Regions from separate parts of the Sodalis ligni genome, predicted to be linked through region 2. Evidence: riboswitches for the same ligand, from Rfam matches in the RefSeq annotation. Region 2 holds a riboswitch; each other region holds the start of a gene.
What was found. Region 2 has a riboswitch for thiamine pyrophosphate ahead of thiM (hydroxyethylthiazole kinase). Riboswitches for the same ligand answer to the same signal wherever they lie in the genome.
Positions count from the first base shown of each region.

Region 1: another riboswitch for thiamine pyrophosphate. It lies ahead of thiB (thiamine ABC transporter substrate binding subunit); the one in region 2 lies ahead of thiM (hydroxyethylthiazole kinase).
Region 3: another riboswitch for thiamine pyrophosphate. It lies ahead of thiC (phosphomethylpyrimidine synthase ThiC); the one in region 2 lies ahead of thiM (hydroxyethylthiazole kinase).

Region 1 covers NZ_CP075169.1:4,979,681-4,982,958, reverse strand. Annotated here, with positions in the region: gene thiP (thiamine/thiamine pyrophosphate ABC transporter permease ThiP) at 1-932, opposite strand, end outside; gene thiB (thiamine ABC transporter substrate binding subunit) at 908-1,888, opposite strand; TPP riboswitch at 1,932-2,050, opposite strand; gene sgrR (HTH-type transcriptional regulator SgrR) at 2,088-3,278, opposite strand, start outside.
Region 2 covers NZ_CP075169.1:4,388,967-4,392,244, forward strand. Annotated here, with positions in the region: gene thiD (bifunctional hydroxymethylpyrimidine kinase/phosphomethylpyrimidine kinase) at 1-733, opposite strand, end outside; gene thiM (hydroxyethylthiazole kinase) at 730-1,524, opposite strand; TPP riboswitch at 1,564-1,664, opposite strand; gene GTU79_RS20520 (hypothetical protein) at 1,694-2,041, opposite strand; gene GTU79_RS20525 (helix-turn-helix transcriptional regulator) at 2,312-2,740, opposite strand.
Region 3 covers NZ_CP075169.1:6,067,455-6,070,732, reverse strand. Annotated here, with positions in the region: gene thiC (phosphomethylpyrimidine synthase ThiC) at 1-1,900, opposite strand, end outside; TPP riboswitch at 2,003-2,116, opposite strand; gene rsd (sigma D regulator) at 2,227-2,748, opposite strand; gene nudC (NAD(+) diphosphatase) at 2,843-3,278, shown strand, end outside.

The DNA of each region.
Region 1 (3,278 bases), 590 kb from region 2:
GCGACCACCGCCAGCAAGGGGGGCAGCAACAAGAGTAATGCCATGACGATAACGATCCCGTCGATGATTCTTCCCCGGTGCCTGTCGCGGGGATTGCGCCAGGCTGACGGCCGGGTGTCCCCCACCGGAAAAGCCTTGGCCAGACGCTGGCTGAACAGTACCAGGCCCAGGCAGCAGATCATTTGCAGCAATGCCAGCAGCGCCGCGCGGCCGGGATCGTAGTCGTAGCTCAGCGCTTGGTAAATGGCCAGTTCGATGGTGGTGGCTCCGGGCCCGCCCCCCAGGGATAGCACGGTGGCGAAACTGGCGAAGCACAGCATAAAAATCAGCGCCGCCGCCGGCAGTAGCTGACGGCGCAACCAGGGCCACTCCAGCAGCCGGAAAAAATTCCAGCCGCTGATATTGAGCTGTGCCGCCAGCTGGCGCTGTTCCACCGGGATACTTTCCAGTCCCTGTAGCAGCAGCCGCGTCGCCAGCGGCAGGTTAAAAAAGACATGGGCCAGCAGGATACCCGGCAAACCATAGGGGGAGAAACCATAAGGCAAGTGCAGCGCCGCGCTTATCTGCGCCAGCCAGCCCTGGCGGCCGTAAACGTCCAATATACCGAATACCGCCACCAGCACCGGCATCACCAGCGTCATGGCGCAAAAGCGCAGCAGCAGCAGGCGGCCGGGGAAACGACGGCGAAAAAGCGCCCGGGCGAGAAAAATCGCCGGCAAGACCGACAGTACCGCCGACAGCAGCGCCTGCCAGAGGGTAAAACGCAGCACATGGCGAAGATAGCCGTCGGTCAGCATATCCCGCCATTGGGTGGCCGGGGCATTGATCCATAACGCGCCGACGGCCGACAGCGCAATGGCGGCCAGCAGCGCGGCCGCCAACAGTCCCGGCCACAGCCAGCGGGGGATTATTGGCTGACGGCGCGCAGCCATGTCTGGGTCCAATTGTTCCGTTGTTTCGCCACTTCCTGCGGCGTATAGGACAGCGTTTTTTGCGGCGGCTGGTCAAAACCGGCCGGCAGCGGAGTCTTTATCACCGGGTACATCCAGTTGCCGGTGGGGATGGTCTGCTGGAAGGCCGGCGTCACCATAAAATGCATAAACTGCTGCGCCAGCTCGGGATTTTTACTGGCGGCCAGTTGGCCGGCCACTTCCACCTGCACGTAATGCCCTTCGCTGAAGGACGCTGCGGCGTAATTATCCTTTTTCTCTTCCACTATATGGTAGGCCGGCGAGGTGGTGTAGCTGAGCACCATATCCGCTTCCCCTTTCAGGAACAGCCCATAGGCCTCGCTCCAGCCCTTGGGCACGGTAACGGTCTTTTTCGCCAGACGTTGCCAGGCCTGTGGCGCGTCGTCGCCATAGACTTTTTGCACCCACAGCAGTAAACCCAGTCCGGGGGTGCTGGTGCGGGGATCTTCATAGATGATTTTCAGCGGCGCCGGGCCATCGATAAGCTCATGCAGGCTGGCGGGGGGATTTTTAAGCTTGTTTTTATCGTAGACAAAGGCGAAATAGCCGTAATCAAAAGGCAGAAAAGTAGCGTCATGCCAGCCTCCGGGCAGGATAAGTCCTGCGGTATCCACGTTATGGGGTTTAAACAGATGGGTATCCTGGGCGGCCTGGATCAGATTATCATCCAACCCCACCACCACATCCGCACTGCTTTTTTTCCCTTCGATGCGCAGGCGATTGAGCAGCGCGACGCCGTCTTCCTGGACGATGAATTTCAGTTCACAGCCGCATTGGGCTTCAAAGGCCTTTTTAATAGCCGGGCCGGGGCCCCATTCGGAGGCGAATGAATCATAGGTGTAAACCGTCAATACGGGTTTTGCCCATGCGGGTATGGAAGCCAGTAAAATAAGGGAAGGTAACCATTTTTTTATCACGTTGCGCTCCTGAAAAGAAGTATGGCAAAGGAGTTCTGAGGCAGCGCGGCGCGCTCTCAAATCCCTTCGCCGGTATTAACCGGATCAGGTTCGACGGGTGTGGTCTCAGCGAAATTCACCGGCGGCATAGTGCCGGAAAAAATCGCACCCCGTTGAGAACGCGTTCATTGTAGTGGGTTTGTTCGCCTCTTGACAGCGTTTAGGAATCCGGCGGCGCAAACCAGGCGGATTTGAAATCGAACCAGCCGAGGGCATTCATGCGCACGCCGCGCATGCTGCGTTGCCCTTGCAATATCATCCGGTGGTGAAACAGAGGGTGCAGGCGATAATCGGTGACCAGCGCGCTGCACCACTCCGCCAGCGGTAATTGCCGGCTGCGCCAGGTTTGCGCTATCCGGGCGAAATCAGTTTGCAGGCAGTGATGCAGTAACGGCATTTCATAGAAGGTAGCGAACAGCGAGAATTCCAGCGGCGGGGAGAAGTTGGCGCTGCCAAGCCAAATGTCGCTCTGCGCCGCGCCCTGATGCCAGGCTTCGTAGTTCAGGGTGTTGACGGTCAACTGGATATCCAGTCGTGCCAGGACCTCGGTCAAGGCGCGGCATAAATCATCAAATTCGGAATGGGCGTGGTAAACCGTCAGCCTGAGATGGGTCAGTCCCGACGGTTTCGGGCGCGCCTCGGCGACCTTGTTGTGGTGCCAGCGCGGCAGGATACCGTAGGCCGGCGACCAGTAGTGCTGATAGGCCGGTCCGGCCTGCACCAGCATGGATATCGGGTCGATGTTTTCGCAGAGCCAGCGGCGATGTTCCGGGTTTTGCATCAGCGGCGAGCGCTGATCGAACAGAATAAAATAGCAGCCGTCCCCCAGGCGGGTTTCCAGCTCATCATGGCCGCTGTCGTCTCCTTGCAGTTGCACCCCTGAGTAGGTCAGCTCAGCGGTAAGATCCGGCAATACCCAGATATTCACCTCATCAATCAGTGCTCGATAGCCGAAATAGTCATCAAAAGCCCGGATTTTCAGCTGGCTCGGGCCATTGTTGACTACGGCATAGGGCCCGGTGCCGATGGGACGTCGGGTAAAATCAGGTAATGTTTGCCACTCCTGCGGCAAGATCATGGCCGATACGCTGCTCAGCAGCCAGGGCAGCCATTCGTCCGGCGCGGACAGGGTGATATCAACGGTATTGGCGGTAGCCGAGTCGACGCTATCCAGATGGCTGAACAGCGGCTGGTCTGTCAGGCGCAGCAGCGACAGGCGCACATCGTCGGTGGTCAGCTCGCGTCCATGATGAAATTGAATGGCCGGGCGCAGATAAAAACGCCAATGGAGCGCCGAGACCCGCTGCCAATGGTGGGCCAGATCCGGCTCCAGTTCCCCATTTTCCTCATT
Region 2 (3,278 bases):
ACGCCTGCTGCAAATAGGCTTTCGCCGCCCGCAGGGTTTGCTCCCAGTCGTCATATTGCGGGCGCAACGCCGCCAACGCGGCGGACAGCGTACAGCCGGTGCCGTGGGTATGGCGGGTATTGACCCGCAGGGCATCGAACCGCAGCTCCCCGTCGGCGGTAATCAGCCAATCGGGGCTGGATTCTCCATGCAGATGGCCGCCTTTCATCACCACCGCCCGGCAACCCAACGCCAGCAGCGCCCGGCCCTGCTCACGCATGCCGCTTTCATCGTCTGCCGGCGGGCAGTTCAATAATGCCGCCGCCTCCGGCAGGTTGGGGGTGATGATGGATGCCAGCGGCAACAGTTCATCCCTTAGCGCCGACACCGCATCCGGCGCCAGCAGGAAATCACCGCTTTTTGCCACCATAACCGTGTCCAGCACCACGAAGGGGATGGGATATTGCCGGAGTTTTTCCGCCACTACCCGGACGATATCCCCCTGCCCCAGCATGCCGATTTTGGCGCTGTCGATACGCACATCGCTGAGCACCGAGTCCAGCTGTTCACCTACAAACTCAGGAGTGATGGGATAAATGGATTGCACGCCGCGGGTATTTTGCGCCACCAGGGCGGTAATTACCGTGGTGCCGTAAGCGCCGAGGGCCGAAAAGGTTTTCATATCGGCCTGGATGCCGGCCCCGCCGCTGGGATCGGTACCGGCGATGGTCAAGAGATTCCGGATGCGGCTCATTGCAGCTGCTCTCCCTGGAGAGTATAGAGTCTATCAAGGAAATCCACGGCAAAACTGCCGGGCCCCTTGACGTCAGCCGCGGTGAGCCGGCCGGCGCGGGCCATGACTTTGCAGGCGGCGGCCACGTGCGACAAACGATCCCCCGGCAGCGCGCAAAAGGCCGCCACCACCGCCGATAACGCGCAGCCGGTCCCCGTCACCCGGGTCATCAGCGGATGGCCGTCATTGATGGACCATATCCGCTCCCCGTCGGTGACAAAATCCACCCGTCCCGTTACCGCCACCAGCGTGTGATGGTCCGTGGCCAGCTTCCGGGCGGCGGACAGGGCCAGGCTGGAATCATCGGCACTGTCCACGCCGCGTCCCAGAGCGCTCTCGCCGGCCAAGGCCAGGATCTCGGAGGCATTGCCGCGGATGGCGGCCGGGCGCAGCGGCAGGAGACTATGGGCGAACCCGGTTCGATAGGCAAGAGGTCCCGCCGCCACCGGATCGAGTACCCACGGAGTGCCGGCCTCGTTAGCGGCCTGGACGGCGGCCAGCATGGCCTCCGCCTGGCGGCGGCGCAGCGTGCCGATATTCACCAGCAGGGCATCGGCCATGGCGCTGAATTGCGCCGCCTCTTCCGGATCGACCACCATTGCCGGCGCGGCGCCGAGCGCCAGCAGGGTATTGGCGGTAAAAGCCTGCACCACGTCATTGGTCAAGCAATGCACCAGCGGCGCATGCTGCCGAAGCAAATCAAGGGAGGCGGCCGCGGTCAGGCCGGGAAATTCCATAGGTTGTACAGTCATATTGCTCCCAGCCGGCGTTAAAGAAGACGGGATCCGGAGGAAGGGACGCCGTGACTTCCCTACGCTGGCATTATCCAGATCAGGTTATGCGGGTTAAATCTCAGTCCGCTGCGTAACAACGGACACCCCGAGTCAAGTCTGTTGATTATCCGGGTGCGGGAAGAAAAGATCAACGATCGCAGGGGACTTCTTGCAAGCCATGCCGCAACAGCATCCGGCCGATGCACCCATCGCCGGAGCGGGGCGAGGAAACTGCGCCGGTGGGGGTCAGCAGCCAGACGGGGCGATTATCAAGCCAGGCCGGCTGAACCAGCCCCGACTCGGCCAAGGCCTCGAGACGGCCCAAGAGCCAGGGATCGTTATCCACCGGCAGGGAGATTGGCCAGGCCGGATTGCCAAGGCACTCATGGGAAACGTTATTCAAAATGCGTTGCAGCACCTCTTTATCAACAACATTGGAGGCGAAGGCCATCAATGGGAATAAAAAAAGCAGATAAGGGGCAATAATTTTACACATGTAATATAATCAATCCTATTTGCTTCCTGCTATATTTTCAATGTCTACTACCGACACTGTCTACAACTTCGCGGCGCCGGTATCCCGTCCGATTAGATTAAAAGAGAGGGTATAAACGCAGCTACAATCAACATCAGGTTTTAGCTTTCCGAGGTGAAACCCTGAGAAAATGAATGTAATTAGTACATCAATATATGGATCTGGTTTAATAAAACAGAACACACAAGACCAGCGAAGATAATTTTATCCAACCTTATCGTTCATAAAGCATTAACTGAAAAGCTTGAGCTCCATGGCACGGCTAATGGCATGTTTAGCATTGACAACGCCAAGCTTATCAATAATATTTCTTATGTGAAATTTTACCGTTCCTTCTCTGATGGTAAGAATAGTGGCCACCTCGCCATAGGTTTTACCCGCGCTGGCCCAGAATAATACTTCTTTTTCCCTGGGCGATAGCAGCGCATGGGTGGGTGGGCCGCTGTAAGGCTGCATAGCGCGCGTTTCGGCGCGCATAAAATTGATCACTTTTTCATGAGTGGTAATCAACAGCATCTGGAATTTTTCCTTATTTTGCTCGATGATACGATAAAAATCCGAGCTGCCGGTGCGATTGGTGAGGCTCAGCGTCGCCAGGTTGTCGTCGCCGTCATGCAACGTGAAGGTATAACCGCTGTTCAGACGATAAAATTTCGACAGATTGAAAAACTGTGCTGATGGATTATCGCCAGATTGTCAGGCCAAATAAATGGCGAAAATTTCCGACATGCGATGATCATGACCGGATCAATTTTTGATAGCCATGGTTTTATATTGATTAATCCAGCCCGCCGGATAATCGGATATTATAGAGGCAGGAAAACTGTGTGATTTGTTCATCATTAAGTAAGCAAAACAAAAACATGAGTATTCTTGAAAATCTGGATAAGATAGAGCTTAAGTTCTTTTTCATGGCTGTGATAAAAACATCTTGGCTGTTTTCAACTGATTTTTCCATAATCTATGCCTGCAATATTAACTAATACTCATCATTTAATATTCCCGCCAGGTAATTAATGACTGGCTGAAAGGTTAATTTCAAGAGGATTTTCGATAATATAAGAGGCCAGGTATTGATGCAACTACTAATAGAACAAGGGATATCCTTATCTGTTAGGAAAATTGACCCACTGATACCTTAATGCCGTCGCCGCCGCCCGGCGGTCCGTTTTAACCGGCCGAAACCGCGGATTCGGTC
Region 3 (3,278 bases), 1.7 Mb from region 2:
CGGTAGGCGTCAGATAAATTTCCCCGCCGTGGGCGCGGAATTCGGCTGACATGGTATCCATGCCGCTTTGCTGAACGTCGATGGCCTGGGCGGCGGCATAATCCCTGACTTCCTGGGAAATCTTCATTGAACAGAACTTCGGTCCGCACATGGAACAGAAATGCGCCACTTTCCCCGACTCCTGAGGCAGGGTTTCATCGTGGTAAGCGCGCGCGGTGGCGGGGTCCAGAGCCAGGTTGAACTGATCCTCCCAGCGGAATTCAAACCGCGCCTTGGACATGGCGTTGTCGCGAATCTGCGCGCCGGGGTGGCCTTTGGCCAGATCCGCGGCGTGGGCGGCGATTTTGTAGGTAATAAGCCCCTGTTTCACGTCCTCTTTGTTCGGCAGGCCCAAATGTTCCTTGGGCGTGACGTAGCACAGCATGGCGCAGCCGAACCAGCCGATAAGCGCCGCGCCGATGCCGGAGGTGAAATGATCATAGCCGGGGGCAATGTCGGTGGTCAGCGGCCCGAGCGTGTAAAAAGGCGCTTCGTGGCAGTGCTCCAACTGCTCGGTCATATTGCGGCGAATCATATGCATGGGGATATGGCCGGGGCCTTCGATCATGACCTGGACGTCATATTCCCACGCGATTTTGGTGAGTTCGCCGAGGGTATAGAGTTCGGCGAACTGCGCCTCGTCGTTGGCATCCTGGATGGAACCGGGTCGCAGGCCATCACCCAGCGACAGCGCGACATCATAGGCGGCGCAGATTTGGCAGATGTCGCGGAAATGCTCATACAGAAAGCTTTCCTTGTGATGGGACAAGCACCATTTCGCCATAATGGATCCGCCGCGGGAGACGATGCCGGTTAACCGTTTGGCGGTCATAGGCACATAGCGAAGCAGCACGCCGGCATGAATGGTAAAGTAGTCCACCCCTTGTTCCGCCTGCTCCAGCAGGGTATCGCGGAAAGTTTCCCAGGTCAGGTTCTCCGCCACGCCGTTGACCTTTTCCAGCGCCTGATAAATGGGCACCGTACCGATGGGGACCGGACTGTTGCGCAGTATCCATTCCCGTGTTTCGTGGATATAGCGGCCGGTGGAGAGATCCATGACGGTATCCGCGCCCCAGCGCGTGGACCATACCAGTTTTTCCACTTCTTCTTCAATGGAGGAGCTCACCGCCGAGTTGCCGATGTTGGCATTCACCTTCACCAGAAAATTGCGGCCGATAATCATCGGCTCTGATTCGGGATGGTTGATATTGGCGGGGATGATGGCGCGGCCGGCGGCGACCTCCCGCCGCACGAATTCCGGCGTGATATTTTCCGGCAGCTCAGCGCCGAAGCCATGGCCGGGATGCTGTTGCAACAGCACTTCGCCGCGGATTCGTTCACGGCCCATGTTTTCCCGCAGCGCGATGAACTCCATTTCCGGCGTCACGATACCCGCCCGGGCATAATGTAACTGGGTGACGCAGCGCCCGGATTTGGCGCGCTGCGGCATATGGCCCGGCGCAAAGCGGATTTCATCCAGACCGTCGTCGGCACGGCGTTCCCCGCTGTAACGAGAGCTTAATTCACTGACGGTTTCGGTATCCGCCCGGCGTGCGATCCAGCGAGCCCGCAACGGAAACAAACCGGCGCGTACGTCAATAGTTATCTCCGGGTCGCCATAGGGGCCGGCGGTATCGTATATCGGCACCGGCTCGTTCTGTTCATAGCGGGGGGCGCTTTTATCACCACCGATCATGGTGGGACTGAGCTTTATTTCACGCATCGGCACCCGGATATCGGCACTGCTGCCCTGCAAATAAATGCGGCGTGAGTTAGGGAAAGCCTCGCCTTTGAGGCGATTGATAAAATCCTGGGCCTGTGCCCGCTGTTCGCGGCGGGACGGAGTGGTGGGTAGAGACATAGCAATTCCTCATAATGAAGTTAGGGAAAATTGCTTGTCCGGAGCGCTACGGGAGTAATAAGACAGGGCTGGAATCATATGTCGATTGACGATGATTCGTGGCGTTGAATTACTCTTGTTCCCTTCGCGGGTATTAACCCGATCAGGTTCCGCGGATCCCGAATTAACGGTCTCAGCCTGGCGTAATGTACGCGCTAGGCACTCCGACAAGATACCGGCTCATAACGAGCCAACGTTTGCTGACAAAGTGCCCCTACTCGTTGACGCCGGGGCGATTGGTCAGCGTTGCGGCTCAGATGAGCCGAAAAGGATGCTCAGACCCGACGTTAAGCCAGGCGCGAGGCATCCGGGTCATTATTGGCGGCGGGTTCCGAGGGCCGATAGTCCGCTCGGTGCTCCAACGCCTTTTGAATCAGCTTGTCCTCCAGCGAAAACCGGGTGCCCAGCGCCTCGCCGACGCCGGAAAGGGCTTCCTGGAACTCCATGCAGTTGTCATGATCCACGGCGGTCTCAAATTGGCTGTCATAAAACGACATGATTTGTTGCGTATTTTCCTGCAAAGCCTGGTAGATCTGCGTTATTAAAAGACGGTTGGGACCGCTTTCGTCCGCCTCCGGCACGATACGATCGTACACATGAAAATGGCCGGCGGACAGATAGTCCACGAGATGATGGCAAAAGTCGTCCAGCGCGTTTTCATCCAGAGGAGTATGCTTTTCTTTGTTGGGCTTAAGACCGATGAGATGGTAATAAGCAACCAGTAAGCCCCGGCGGGCCACCAGCCATTGGTCAATAAGTTCGTTACTGCCGCCAACCCGTTGAGCCAAGATTTCCAGCTGGTTTAACATGACAGACTCCGATGTAATAAAAAGTAACGCTGCGTTATTTATCTTTTAAAGCTAAATTCTAGATTGCCAGTGAAAAAGGGGTAGTGCAACTAAAATGGAACAAGAACTCAGCGGTAACGAACACGGCTGGTGGGTTGTCAGCCAGAACAGCAAATTGTGGTTACCCCAAGGGGAATTGCCGTTTGGTTTGGCCTCCGCCTGGTCGCTGCAGGGGTTTACTGCAACCCCCATCGGCGAATGGGCAGGGTCTATCGCCTGGCTGGTACGCCATACCATGCCCAGGGACATGGGATCGGTCCGGCAGATCATTGACCAAGACCCCGGCCTGTTCCAATTGGCAGGGAGGGGTGTCCAGCTGGCGGAATTCTACCGGGCCCACCGGTTTTGCGGCTACTGCGGACATACCATGCGCATTAGCGGCAAAGAGTGGGCTTGCCTGTGCGATCATTGCCATGAACGCTATTACCCGCAAATCGCTCCATGCATTATAGTTGCGATTCGCCGGGGCGATGAAATTTTGCTGGCCCAGC